2 linked regions of the Tolumonas auensis DSM 9187 genome follow. The protein of the gene in region 2 interacts with the protein of the main gene of each other region in a pairwise test. Links are inferred from orthologs where the notes say so. Each region holds a gene or a part of one and is shown on either strand. Other genes may lie near its edges.

The links. The genes of interacting proteins can lie anywhere in the genome.
Region 1: the proteins of TOLA_RS04100 (region 2) and grxD interact in binary tests that used the Escherichia coli proteins (3 or more experiments, as listed by UniProt). The link is inferred for Tolumonas auensis DSM 9187 from one-to-one orthologs.

The regions. Positions count from the first base shown.
Region 1 is NC_012691.1:2,433,752-2,436,469, forward strand. It holds grxD (Grx4 family monothiol glutaredoxin), read right to left. Parts: upstream 1,667-2,718; coding sequence 1,334-1,666; downstream 1-1,333. Other genes in the region: TOLA_RS11280 (EAL domain-containing protein), read left to right, coding at 1-57; fadR (fatty acid metabolism transcriptional regulator FadR), read right to left, coding at 484-1,197; sodB (superoxide dismutase [Fe]), read left to right, coding at 1,911-2,492; sucD (succinate--CoA ligase subunit alpha), read right to left, coding at 2,569-2,718. UniProt on the Escherichia coli protein: Monothiol glutaredoxin involved in the biogenesis of iron-sulfur clusters.
Region 2 is NC_012691.1:871,410-879,956, reverse strand. What follows is about bases 3,816-6,645. They hold TOLA_RS04100 (BolA family protein), read right to left. Parts: upstream 5,470-6,645; coding sequence 5,161-5,469; downstream 3,816-5,160. Other genes in these bases: TOLA_RS04090 (methyltransferase), read left to right, coding at 5,955-6,645; TOLA_RS04095 (DUF3606 domain-containing protein), read left to right, coding at 5,655-5,840; TOLA_RS04105 (FAD:protein FMN transferase ApbE), read right to left, coding at 4,096-5,133; TOLA_RS04110 (aldo/keto reductase), read right to left, coding at 3,816-3,978. Outside these bases: TOLA_RS04130 (hypothetical protein), read right to left, coding at 1-90; TOLA_RS04125 (hypothetical protein), read left to right, coding at 89-379; TOLA_RS04120 (aminoacyl-histidine dipeptidase), read left to right, coding at 455-1,915; dinB (DNA polymerase IV), read right to left, coding at 1,942-2,997; more of TOLA_RS04110, read right to left, coding at 3,067-3,815; more of TOLA_RS04090, read left to right, coding at 6,646-7,091; TOLA_RS04085 (YajG family lipoprotein), read left to right, coding at 7,100-7,672; TOLA_RS04080 (peptidylprolyl isomerase), read left to right, coding at 7,672-8,226; TOLA_RS04075 (AmpG family muropeptide MFS transporter), read right to left, coding at 8,285-8,547. UniProt on the Escherichia coli protein: Transcriptional regulator that plays an important role in general stress response. Has many effects on cell morphology, cell growth and cell division. Acts by regulating the transcription of many genes, including dacA (PBP-5), dacC (PBP-6), ampC and mreB.

The sequences.
Region 1 (2,718 bases), 1.6 Mb from region 2 along the record:
TATATAGACGGTATTCAGGGACAACTGGTTTCTAAAATTATACCGATCGGCGATTAGCTATAAAATCTTTAGAATTTTCAGTGAATTGTTTTTTGAAGGTATTGTTGCAATTTACAGAGGGTCTGATAATATCGGCCGCGTTTCTGTGATGGCGGCCTGGTGGGTCCTCTCGCATCAATAGTTCGTGAACCCGGTCAGGTCCGGAAGGAAGCAGCCGAAGCGAACGACTTGAGTGCCGAGATGTGGCTTATCAGGCCGCCGCCCTTTCTGCTGTATCATTTTTGTCATTTCCAGCATAACCTCATCTGTTGTTTCCCCTCAAACGCACCACGTTATCTGTGCTTTTTCGCCATTTCTGTATCACGTATGATGCTGAATCCAGACTAAACGGGGAACATATCGTTGATGCGCGCGCAGATCCACATGAAACGAGACATCCGCAGTCAGCAACAGGCTTTATGCGGAAGAAGTATTCAAACAATATCAGCCTTCGAATATTGTCGAGTCATTCAGGTTTTTTCTTAACTCCTGCCAGATCTTCGCGGAATCTGCACCATATTGACGGACGATACTTTTCGCTGAATTTAAACTTCCGCTTTCTGCAATGACTGCCAGCTCATCATAAAATTTCATCGCTAAGGCACGTGCAGCAGGATCCGAGAAGTAATAACGACCAATACGACGATAAAGACTCTTGAATCCATTGAAAATTAAGGCATATATCGGATTACCGGATGCTAACGCCAATACATGGTATAGCTGATAATCAAAATCAATATAGGCTTCTGCCGAATCATTCAGCCTGGTACGTTCAGCCAGAACCGAAAGCACGGAGAAAGCATCCCGTTTCAGTGCGGAATGAATAAAAATAACACTGATATTCGTACGGGCAGAAAATAACTGTTCCACTAACTGCGGCAATTTCTCCTGCTCCAGCTTAGCCAGAGTATCCAGAATATTCAGGCTGGATGTTTCCCAGAAGTTATTCACCCGCGTAGGTTTGCCATGCTGTATCGTTAACCAGCCATCCCGGGCCAGTCGCTGAAGCACTTCGCGTAATGTGGTGCGAGTTACGCCGATCACTTCTGATAACTCCCGTTCTGCCGGCAAAATAGAGCCTGGAGCATAACGGTGATTCCAGATAGATCGGATAATGTACTCTTCAGCAAGCCCCGCTGGGCTTTGAGCCTTAAACACGGTGTGTGGCCTTATATAGTTGATACGAATGAATCATAACAAAGCCAGAGGATAGTGAACAGTTAACGTCAATACAATCAAATGTTATTTGTTAACTGAGTCAACGGGAGTAAATAATTTCACTCCCGTTACAGACTTATTCTGCAGCCGTTTGTTTGGCATGAACTGCTTTCAATAATGGCTGCAGTTCACCCTGCTGAAACATTTCCAGCATGATGTCACAACCACCAATCAGCTCACCCTCTACCCACAATTGCGGGAAAGTTGGCCAGTCAGCATATTTAGGTAACTCTGCACGAATATCCGGATTCTGCAAAATATCCACATAGGCAAAAGGTACACCACATGCCATCAGAGCCTGTGAGGCCTGTGATGAGAAGCCACAGCTTGGCAACTTCGGTGAGCCCTTCATATACAGCAGGATAGGGTTTTCTGCGATTTGTTGCTTGATCTTCTCAATGGTTTCCATGATTGCGCCTCATAACTGAAATCGTACTGATTTTACTCCATCATTACGGCTTAACAACGCTACCTTTTGTAGGGTTATAGCCGTCAGGATGGTCTGACAATGCCACTATCTTTCTATTGATGTATATTAAATGTTAAATTTTTTACAACAATATGTAGTATATATGAGTTAAAATTTGCTATAAATCAATTTAGCAAAAAGGTCTGACCTATAGAGACCGTGTTAATCAAAGAGGAGAATTTCAATGGCTTTTGAATTACCAGCTCTGCCTTATGAAAAAAATGCACTGGCACCACACATCTCTCAGGAAACCCTGGAGTACCACTATGGTAAACACCATAACACCTATGTGGTGAACCTGAACAATCTCATCCCTGGCACTGAGTTCGAAAACAAATCTCTGGAAGAGATCGTCAAAGGCTCCAGCGGCGGTATTTTCAACAATGCAGCTCAGGTATGGAACCATACTTTCTACTGGCATTGCCTGTCACCAAATGGTGGCGGAGAACCAACCGGCGCACTGGCGGATGCAATCGTTGCAACTTTCGGTTCATTTGAAAAATTCAAAGAAGAATTCACTAAGTCTGCTGTTACCAACTTCGGTTCAGGCTGGACCTGGCTGGTGAAAAAGGCAGATGGCTCTCTGGCGCTGCAGAACACATCTAACGCGGGTTGCCCTCTGACCGATGGCGTTACTCCGGTTCTGACTGCAGACGTCTGGGAACATGCTTATTACATCGACTACCGTAATCTGCGTCCGAAATACATGGAAGCCTTCTGGGCTCTGGTGAACTGGGAATTTGCTGCGAAAAACTTCGCTGCTTAATCATCAGTTCAGCAAAAATAAGAAAGGCTCCTTAAGGAGCCTTTCTTGTATCTGCCATATCAGCCGATAATTTTTATTATTTCCAGCCAGTCACTTCGCGCAAACCGACCGCGATATCCGCCAGGGAACGCACGGTTTTCACACCCGCTTCTTCCAGGGCGGCAAACTTCTCCGCTGCCGTGCCCTTACCACCAGCGATAATAGCGCCAGCATGACCCATACGCTT
Region 2 (8,547 bases):
TCCTCTTTGGATCGCTGATGCGACTTCTGCCATGTCGGCTTTCATGGCATCATCTGCAACGTTTTCAGTAAAGAACAAGGTCACACCCATGGCGCTGTTTTCATATATTTTTATTACGGTCTGGTTCTGCTTCTGGGTAGGGCTGATGTATAACCAGCCGCACCGTTCGCAAAAACAAAAGATCATCTGGATTGCGGGTTGGTCATTGGCGGCACTGGCAATCAACCAGCTGATTAACCGGGGCATTATTCATTTGTTACCTGAAACTGCAGACCCGATGCAGCATGCCTATTATGTAATGTATCTGTTTAGTGCCAGCTCACTGGTCACAGGGGTGATCCTGTTTATCGGCTTGCAGCTGTTCCGTCGTCCCGTCTGATTTTTTAATTCTGAATTAAATCTGCGCTGCAACCTTTTGCCGCGTCTTTTGTTGCTATAGCAGGAGAAATGCTTCATGAGTGAATTACTGCGACTCTCACCTTCGCATTTGTGGTTCTTTTTCGATAAGTTCTGTCAGATCCCGCGTCCATCAAAACATGAAGCTGCGCTGAGTCAATGGATTCAGAATTGGGCAACGGCGCAAGGTATCATGATTAAGGTTGATCCAGTTGGTAACCTGATCCTGAAAAAACCGGCAACCCCCGGATTTGAAAACCGTAAAGGAGTGATCCTGCAGGCGCATATCGATATGGTGCCGCAGGCCAATGCCGATACCAAACATGATTTCACCCGCGATCCGATTCAGGCATACGTCGACGGCGAATGGGTACGCGCACGCGGTACGACACTGGGTGCTGATAACGGTATCGGCGCGGCCGCTTGTCTGGCTGCTCTTGCTGATAACACGGTACAGCATGGTCCGCTGGAAGTTCTGCTGACCGTTGATGAAGAAGCCGGTATGGGTGGCGCTTTCGGTTTACAGGCCGGCTGGCTGGATGGTGAAATTCTGCTGAATACCGATTCCGAACAGGATGCCGAAGCCTATATGGGCTGTGCCGGTGGTGTGGATGCCAATATTCGATTCCATTTCACGCATGAAACGACACCGGCCAATCTGCAGGCCTTCCGTTTACAGGTCAGAGGGCTGCGTGGCGGTCATTCCGGTGTCAATATTCATCAGGATCGCGGTAATGCCAACAAGCTGCTGAGCCGTTTATTGCTGGATCTGCAGACAGAAAATATCCGTCTGGCAAGTATTGCCGGTGGCACACTGCGTAACGCCATCCCGCGTGAAGCGGAAGCCGTGATTCTGGTCGAACCGGCCCGTCTTCACGCTGTTCAGCAGTTAGTGGCTGAACGAGCTGCCGTATTACAAGCTGAACTGAAAGAGGTGGATAGCAACCTGCAGATCGAAATTCTGCCGACGGAATTGCCTCAGGCGTGCTTCAGTCAGCCAGATCAGCAACGTCTGCTGCAGATGTTGCTGGCCTGCCCGAATGGCGTGATCCGCATGAGCCATGCCATTGAAGGTGTGGTGGAAACGTCAACCAACCTTGGTGTGATCCAGACTACGGAAGAGGGTGTTTATATCCAGTGCCTGATCCGTTCACTGAATGACGAAGGTCGTCATTATGTGCAGCAGATGACCGCTTCGTTATGTACGCTGGCGGGAGCAGATTGTCAGTTCGATGGCGCTTACCCGGGCTGGGCACCGGATCCAACGTCTCCGGCCCTGGCTTTGTTGCGTCAGAAACATGAAGAATTGTTTGGCGAATTACCGAAACTGATGGTGATCCATGCCGGGCTGGAGTGCGGTCTGTTCAAGGCACAATATCCACACTGGGACATGGTCTCCTTTGGCCCGACCATTCAGGGCGCACATTCGCCGGATGAGCGGGTACACATTCCTGCGGTAGCGCGTTTCTGGCAATTGCTGGTCGCGATGCTGGCGGCGATCCCGGAAAAGCAATCCTGAACGAGCAGCTAGTTACCCGGTAATATTTACTGTAAATCTAACGGAAGCTGCAATACATTCGCAGCTTCCGGCAGACCAATACTGATCCCCACCAGCCGCACAGGCTTACCACCACCACGTAACCAGGCCTCATGCAGCAGTTCATCATATAGCTGTGGAGAAAAACGGTTTACCGAGCGTTCGACTGTCGTCTGATGGAAATCAGAGAATTTGATTTTCACCCCCTGCCGGGCAATCTGGCCCTGCCATTCCCGGCGTTGCAGCCGTTTTGACAGCTCAGCCAGCAGTTCAGGCAACATCGCATGCCCCTGCTCTTCCTGCACAATATCGATTGGAAACGTAGTTTCGACACCCACGGATTTACGTTCCCGTGAAGTCTGTAACGGTCGCTCATCAATACCATAAGCCCGTTCCAGCAACATCAGCCCGGTTTTACCCAACAGATATAATAATTGCCGGCGTGGGAATTGCTGTACGTCTGCGCAGGTATGTAACCCCAGCTGTACCAGCCGCTCCGCGGTTTTACCACCAATACCGGGAATTTTTGATAACGCCAGTTGCCGGACAAACGGCGGCACACCTGCCGGTGACAAGACAAACAGACCGTCCGGTTTATTCTGTTCAGAAGCAATTTTGGCGAGAAATTTATTCGGCGCCACACCCGCCGAGGCCGTCAGTTGCAGTTCCTGACGAATGTCGGCACGGATTGCTTCTGCAATACGGGTTGCACTCCCCTGAAACAGGGTACTGTCGGAAACATCCAGATAGGCTTCATCAATAGAAACCTGTTCGATGATTTGACTATAGCGGGCGAAGATCCGCATCACCTGACGTGAAACTTCACTATATAACGCCATCCGCCCGGGCAGCAGCACCAGGCGCGGACACAGCCGCAGGGCATATGCCGTCGCCATGGCAGAACGAACACCATAACGACGGGCAACATAATTACAGGTAGCGATTACGCCGCGGCGTTCTGCTGAGCCGCCAATAGCCAGCGGCAGAGACACCAGCGCCGGATTGTCACGCATCTCCACAGCCGCAAAAAAGCAGTCCATGTCGACATGGATAATTTTTCTCATATAAATACTGTACAAATACACAGTATTTATAAGTTTATCCCGCCTTCAGATTTCCTGCAAGTCAGGAAATTATGCGACTTCGTGACCTTTTGACGCTTCCCAGATCTGGAACCACTGTTCACGCGTCAGGGAGAGTTCTTTGGCTGCTACCGCAGCACGGACCCGTGCGATATTACCGGAACCAATGATTGGCAATGGCTGAGATGGCAGTTTTAACAACCAGGCATAAATCACCTGATCAAGACCTGCCCCACCCAGCTCTTCGCTGATGTTACTTAAGACGGTGCGCAGACGATTTGCCTGTTCTGTCTGAGCGGTAAAAACAGAGCCGCCACCCAGTGCAGACCAGATCATCGGACGGATACGTTTCATCTGCATTTGATCTAACGTGCCATCATCCAGGGCAAACATATTGACCGGATTCACTTCAACCTGATTCGTTACCAGTGAAAAACCCAGACGGGATTGCAGCAGATCAAACTGATAAGGCGTGAAATTAGACACCCCGAAATGACGCACTTTGCCACTCGCTTTCAGCTGAACAAACGTTTCTGCCACTTCATCCGCATTCATCAGCGGATCAGGACGATGGATCAGCAGCAGATCAAGATAATCCGTGTTCAGATTTTTTAATGACGTTTCAACCGATGCAAAGATATGTGCGGCAGAGGTGTCATAGTGTTTAACGGTACGTTGCGGATATTTAGCGGATAACAGCTTGATATCGCATTTAGTCACGATTTCCAGCTGCTGACGCAGAGAGGGTTCCAGTGCCAGTGCTTCACCAAACAGCTGTTCACAGCTGTAATTGCCATAAATATCTGCATGGTCAACGGAGGTGATACCGAGTTCGAGGTGTTGTTTCAGAAAATCTAACCGCTGCGCAGCTGACATATTCCATTCAGCTAATCGCCAGTATCCCTGAATAAACTCTGATAACTGAAAACCACCGGGTGCCGCGTCTACACGTGAAATCATGATTGTTACCCATAACATAAAATATCAGGGTAACAATCCTAGGGAGATAACCACCTGACAACAGCAAAATTCATCTGTCAGGCGATAAAATTTTGACCAGCACCACAAGGCTAATAAAAATCAGGAACCTGATCTTATCAGGTAGGGTTCAAAAGCAGCCGAATATTCCGCTTTAAAGCCTTTGTCCGTTTTACTCACCAGATAGACCGCCAGATTGTGCTCTCTGGCAAAATCCAGCGCTTTTTCAGGCCCCATCACCATCAGAGCGGTATCCAGCCCGTCAGCTTCAAGCGCAGTGGAAGTGATCACGGTTACTGACACCAGCTTATGCGTGATCGGTTTACCGGTTACCGGATCGATAATATGCGAATAACGCTTTCCATCCAGTTCGAAATAATTACGGTAACTACCGGAAGTGCTGACCGCACGGCCATCCGGCACAATAACCGCCTGAATATCTTCAAGCTCATCGGTTGGCTTCTGGATCGCCAGTTTCCAGGGTTCACCTTTGGCATTGACGCCCCGGCTGCGTGAAGCGCCCGCTATTTCGACCAGATAATGATGTACACCATTCGCTTCAAGAAATTCCGCCACTTTATCGGCACCAAGGCCCTCGCCTACCGTGGAAAGATCGACATACAGATCAGGAACATCTTTACGTAAAGTGGCATGCTCCGCACTGACTTCAACATGCAGGCGTTCAATACCAACCCGGGCGCGTGCAGCCACAATCTGTTCATCTGACGGCGTTTTGATCGGGCGCTTATCCGGCCCGAACCCCCACAGATTCACCAGCGGTCCGACCGTTACATCCAGTACACCCTGCGTCCGTTGTCCGACCCGCACGGCACTGATGACAATGTCGGCCATATCCTGTGAGACAGGAAACGGTTGCGTGGATTGCTGCTGATTAAACTTCGATAATGCAGAATCAGGATCATAGGTGGAAATTTCATCGTTGTAATGTTTGAGCAGACTATCCACCTGCGTTTGCAGTGCCTGCTGCCCGCCGGGAAAATCACCGACGACTTTGACATCATAAAACGTGCCCATCGTGCGGCCATGAATTTCCAGCATTGGCCGTTCAGCTGTCTGCTTTTCACAACCCAGCAAAGCCGTCAGCATCAATACAACAATTCCGAATTTATTCCACGACATACTACCTCTCCTGCCGTCAGTTAATAATTAATGCCCGGCACATTTAGTTGAATCAGGCAACTGCTCACCACGCGCCAGCCACTCAGCCGGCGTATAGGTATGCAGCGCCAGCGCATGAACACTGTTCTGCAAAGCCTCTGCCAACAACAAATTTACCCGGCGATGCCGCGCGACCAGACGTTCCCCCTCAAAAACCGGGCTCACGACCACTACTTTAAAGTGACTTTCTGCATCAGGGCCACTGGAACGATGCAAATGACTTTCGTTAGTTACTGACAACCAGTCAGGTTTCAGTCCTTGTTGTAAGGTTTGTTCAATATATTGTTGCATCGACATTTTTTCATTCTCCTCACTGATTTCTGCACCAACAGCATAACGGTTAAGCCATTTCATACAACCCGATAGCCAACAGGGTTAATCAGAAAACATGTGCATCCTTACATGATGTAAAAATTCACACATTGCCGGGAAAAGATGCTGGTGAGATGTTATTAATGCACATACATCCATAGGAGGTCATCATGGCCAGCAAGAAAGCAAAATCGGGTCACCCACTGGATAGCAAAACGATTGATACTCACAACAAGAGCGATTATCGCCACTGGTGTAAAGAACTGGGTTGTACCGATCGGGAACTCGCGGCAGCCGTCCGTGCAGTTGGTGGATCGGGTGCTGCAGTCCGGGAATATGTTGAATCGCATCACTGATTAGTCGCTATTCTTAACGCTTATAAAGTTTAACGAGCGTTATTTCCAGCCGGTTGATTGGTCTCAGGCGCTATGACAGGTAGAATAGCGCCATTTTTATGAGATGGAAACGGCATGAACCTGTTGAACCTGGATACGAGTGAGCTAACGCTGCACCGCTACCCTTCTACCAATGATCCCAATCTGCAAGCCTGGGATGCTGCCGATGAATATCTGCTGAGTGAGCTCACTGCCGAACAACTGCAAACGGCTGCAGCCCAAGGCGCGATTCTGATCCTGAATGACAGCTTTGGTGCGCTCGCCTGCGGGCTGGCAAATTATCAGCCAATTTCCATCTGTGATTCGTTGTTAAGTCAGGAAGCTACCCGCCGTAACTGGCAGACCAATGAGCTGGAAAACCACCCCCTGCATCTGCAGGATATGCTGGCACCGTTACCGGCTGCACCATCACTGGTGATCATCAAAGTACCGAAAACACTGGCGATGCTGGAATATCAGCTGCTGCGTCTGCGGGACGTGGTCACACCGGACACCCGCATTATTGCCGCCGGCAAAGTCAAAGAGATCCATAACTCGACACTGGCGCTGTTTGAACAGATCCTGGGTACCACCAAAACGTCGCTGGCCCGGAAAAAAGCGCGTCTGATTTATACGCAAGTCGAAGATCGTCCGGCCATCGTCAATCCTTACCCTACCATCTGGCCGTTAGATAATACCGATTATCAGATCGCCAACCACGCCAATGTGTTCGCCCGTGCCAGTCTGGATATCGGTGCCCGTTTCCTGCTGGAAAACCTGCCACGGCAAAAACGTGGTGTCATGGTCGATCTCGGCTGTGGTAACGGCGTGCTGGGGCTGATGGCGCTGGAATATAACCCGGAAGCTGAACTGCTGTTCCTTGATGAATCCTATATGGCCGTTGCTTCCAGCCAGTTAAATGTTGAACAAAACCGGCCGCAGGATCTGGCTCGTTGCCGTTTTCAGGTAGGTCATTCGCTGAATGGTATCGACAGTAACAGTATCGATGTGATCTTATGTAATCCGCCGTTTCATCAGTTACAAACGATCACCGATGATATTGCCTGGCAGATGTTCAGAGATGCCAAACGCTGTCTGAAACGCGGTGGTGAACTTTGGATCGTCGGTAACCGTCATCTGGATTACCACATCAAACTGAAACGTCTGTTTGGCGGCACGGAATGTATTGCCAGCAACAGTAAATTTGTTATTTTACGCACCATTAACCGATAGGAGCTTCTATGAAAAAAATAATTTTACTCCTCAGCGCTATATTGTTTGTTGGCTGTGCGGCATCCTGGCCACAGAAAGCCAACCTGAATCCGGTGGTCGATGATCAGCTGGACGGTTTCTATCAGCCAGGCCTTGATGTTTCTATTGATGGTCAGGACGAACGTGCCGGCAGTCAGATCATCAAAATCGCGCTGCCAGAAAGTCCGGTTACGCTGATCCCGAATCAGGTTTCACCTCATGTTCTGCTGGCCGAACGTCTGCAGGATGGCTTCCGCCAACAAGGACTTGCCAGCGGAAATCAGTCCAATATCACCATCAGCATCGTCGTTGAAGAGTTGCAGGCCACGCTGACCAAACCGGGCGTGATGTTTAATGCCAACGCGAAGAGCCGCATTAAGCTGACCGTAACTAACAACGGTAATATTCTGAATAAAGAATATAATCGTGCTTCCTCACAGGATAGCGTGACCCGGCCGGACATTCATGATCTGGAAGTCTTGCTGAACGAGCAGTTGTCTGAAATCATGGCTCAAGCACTGGCTGATAATCAGATCCGTGGTGCAATCAAAGGGCAATTTTAATGACGTGTCGTAAACTGGCACTGCTGGCCGCCTTACTGCCAGGTTTAGTCTGGGCAAGCGGTCCGCGTGTAGAAATGCAAACTAATCTCGGTAGTATTGTCGTTGAACTGGAAGCTGAAAAAGCGCCGAAAACTGTCGCTAACTTTTTAAGTTACGTCGACGAAGGCAGCTATAACAACTCGCTGTTTCACCGTGTGATCCCCGGCTTTGTGGCACAGGGTGGCGGTTATAATTCCAGTTTCACACCGTTACCAACGCATACTCCGGTAGAAAATGAATCGACCAACGGACTGTCTAACCGCCGCGGCACACTGGCAATGGCGCGTATGAGCGATCCGAATAGTGCGACTCGTCAGTTCTATTTCAATCTGAACGACAATGCATCACTGGATGCGACTGTTCAGCCAGGATACACCGTGTTTGGTACTGTAGTATCCGGCATGGAAGTACTGGAAAAGATTGCCGATGAGCCAACCAGCGTTGATCCGAAATTGCGGGCCAGCGATGTGCCAAACAATCCGATCATCATCAGCAAAGTGACTCGTCTGAACTAACACTGACGCGCTGCTGCATTGTTAAAAAACCGGCCCGGGCAACCCAGCCGGTTTTTTATTATTCGCTTGTTTCAGCTCGCCACGGTGCGACTTTAAATAACAGCAACATGCCCGGAACGGCCAATAAGGCACAAAGCAGGAAGAAGTTCTGCCAGCCCATTGCTTCGACTAGCCAGCCGGTACTGGCATTAAAAAAGGTGCGTGGTACCGCCGCCAGACTGGTGAACAACGCAAACTGGGTCGCGGTGTAACGCGGGTCGGTGGTGCGGGCAATAAAGGCAATAAAAGCAGCGGTGCCGATGCCAACCCCAAAAGCCTCAA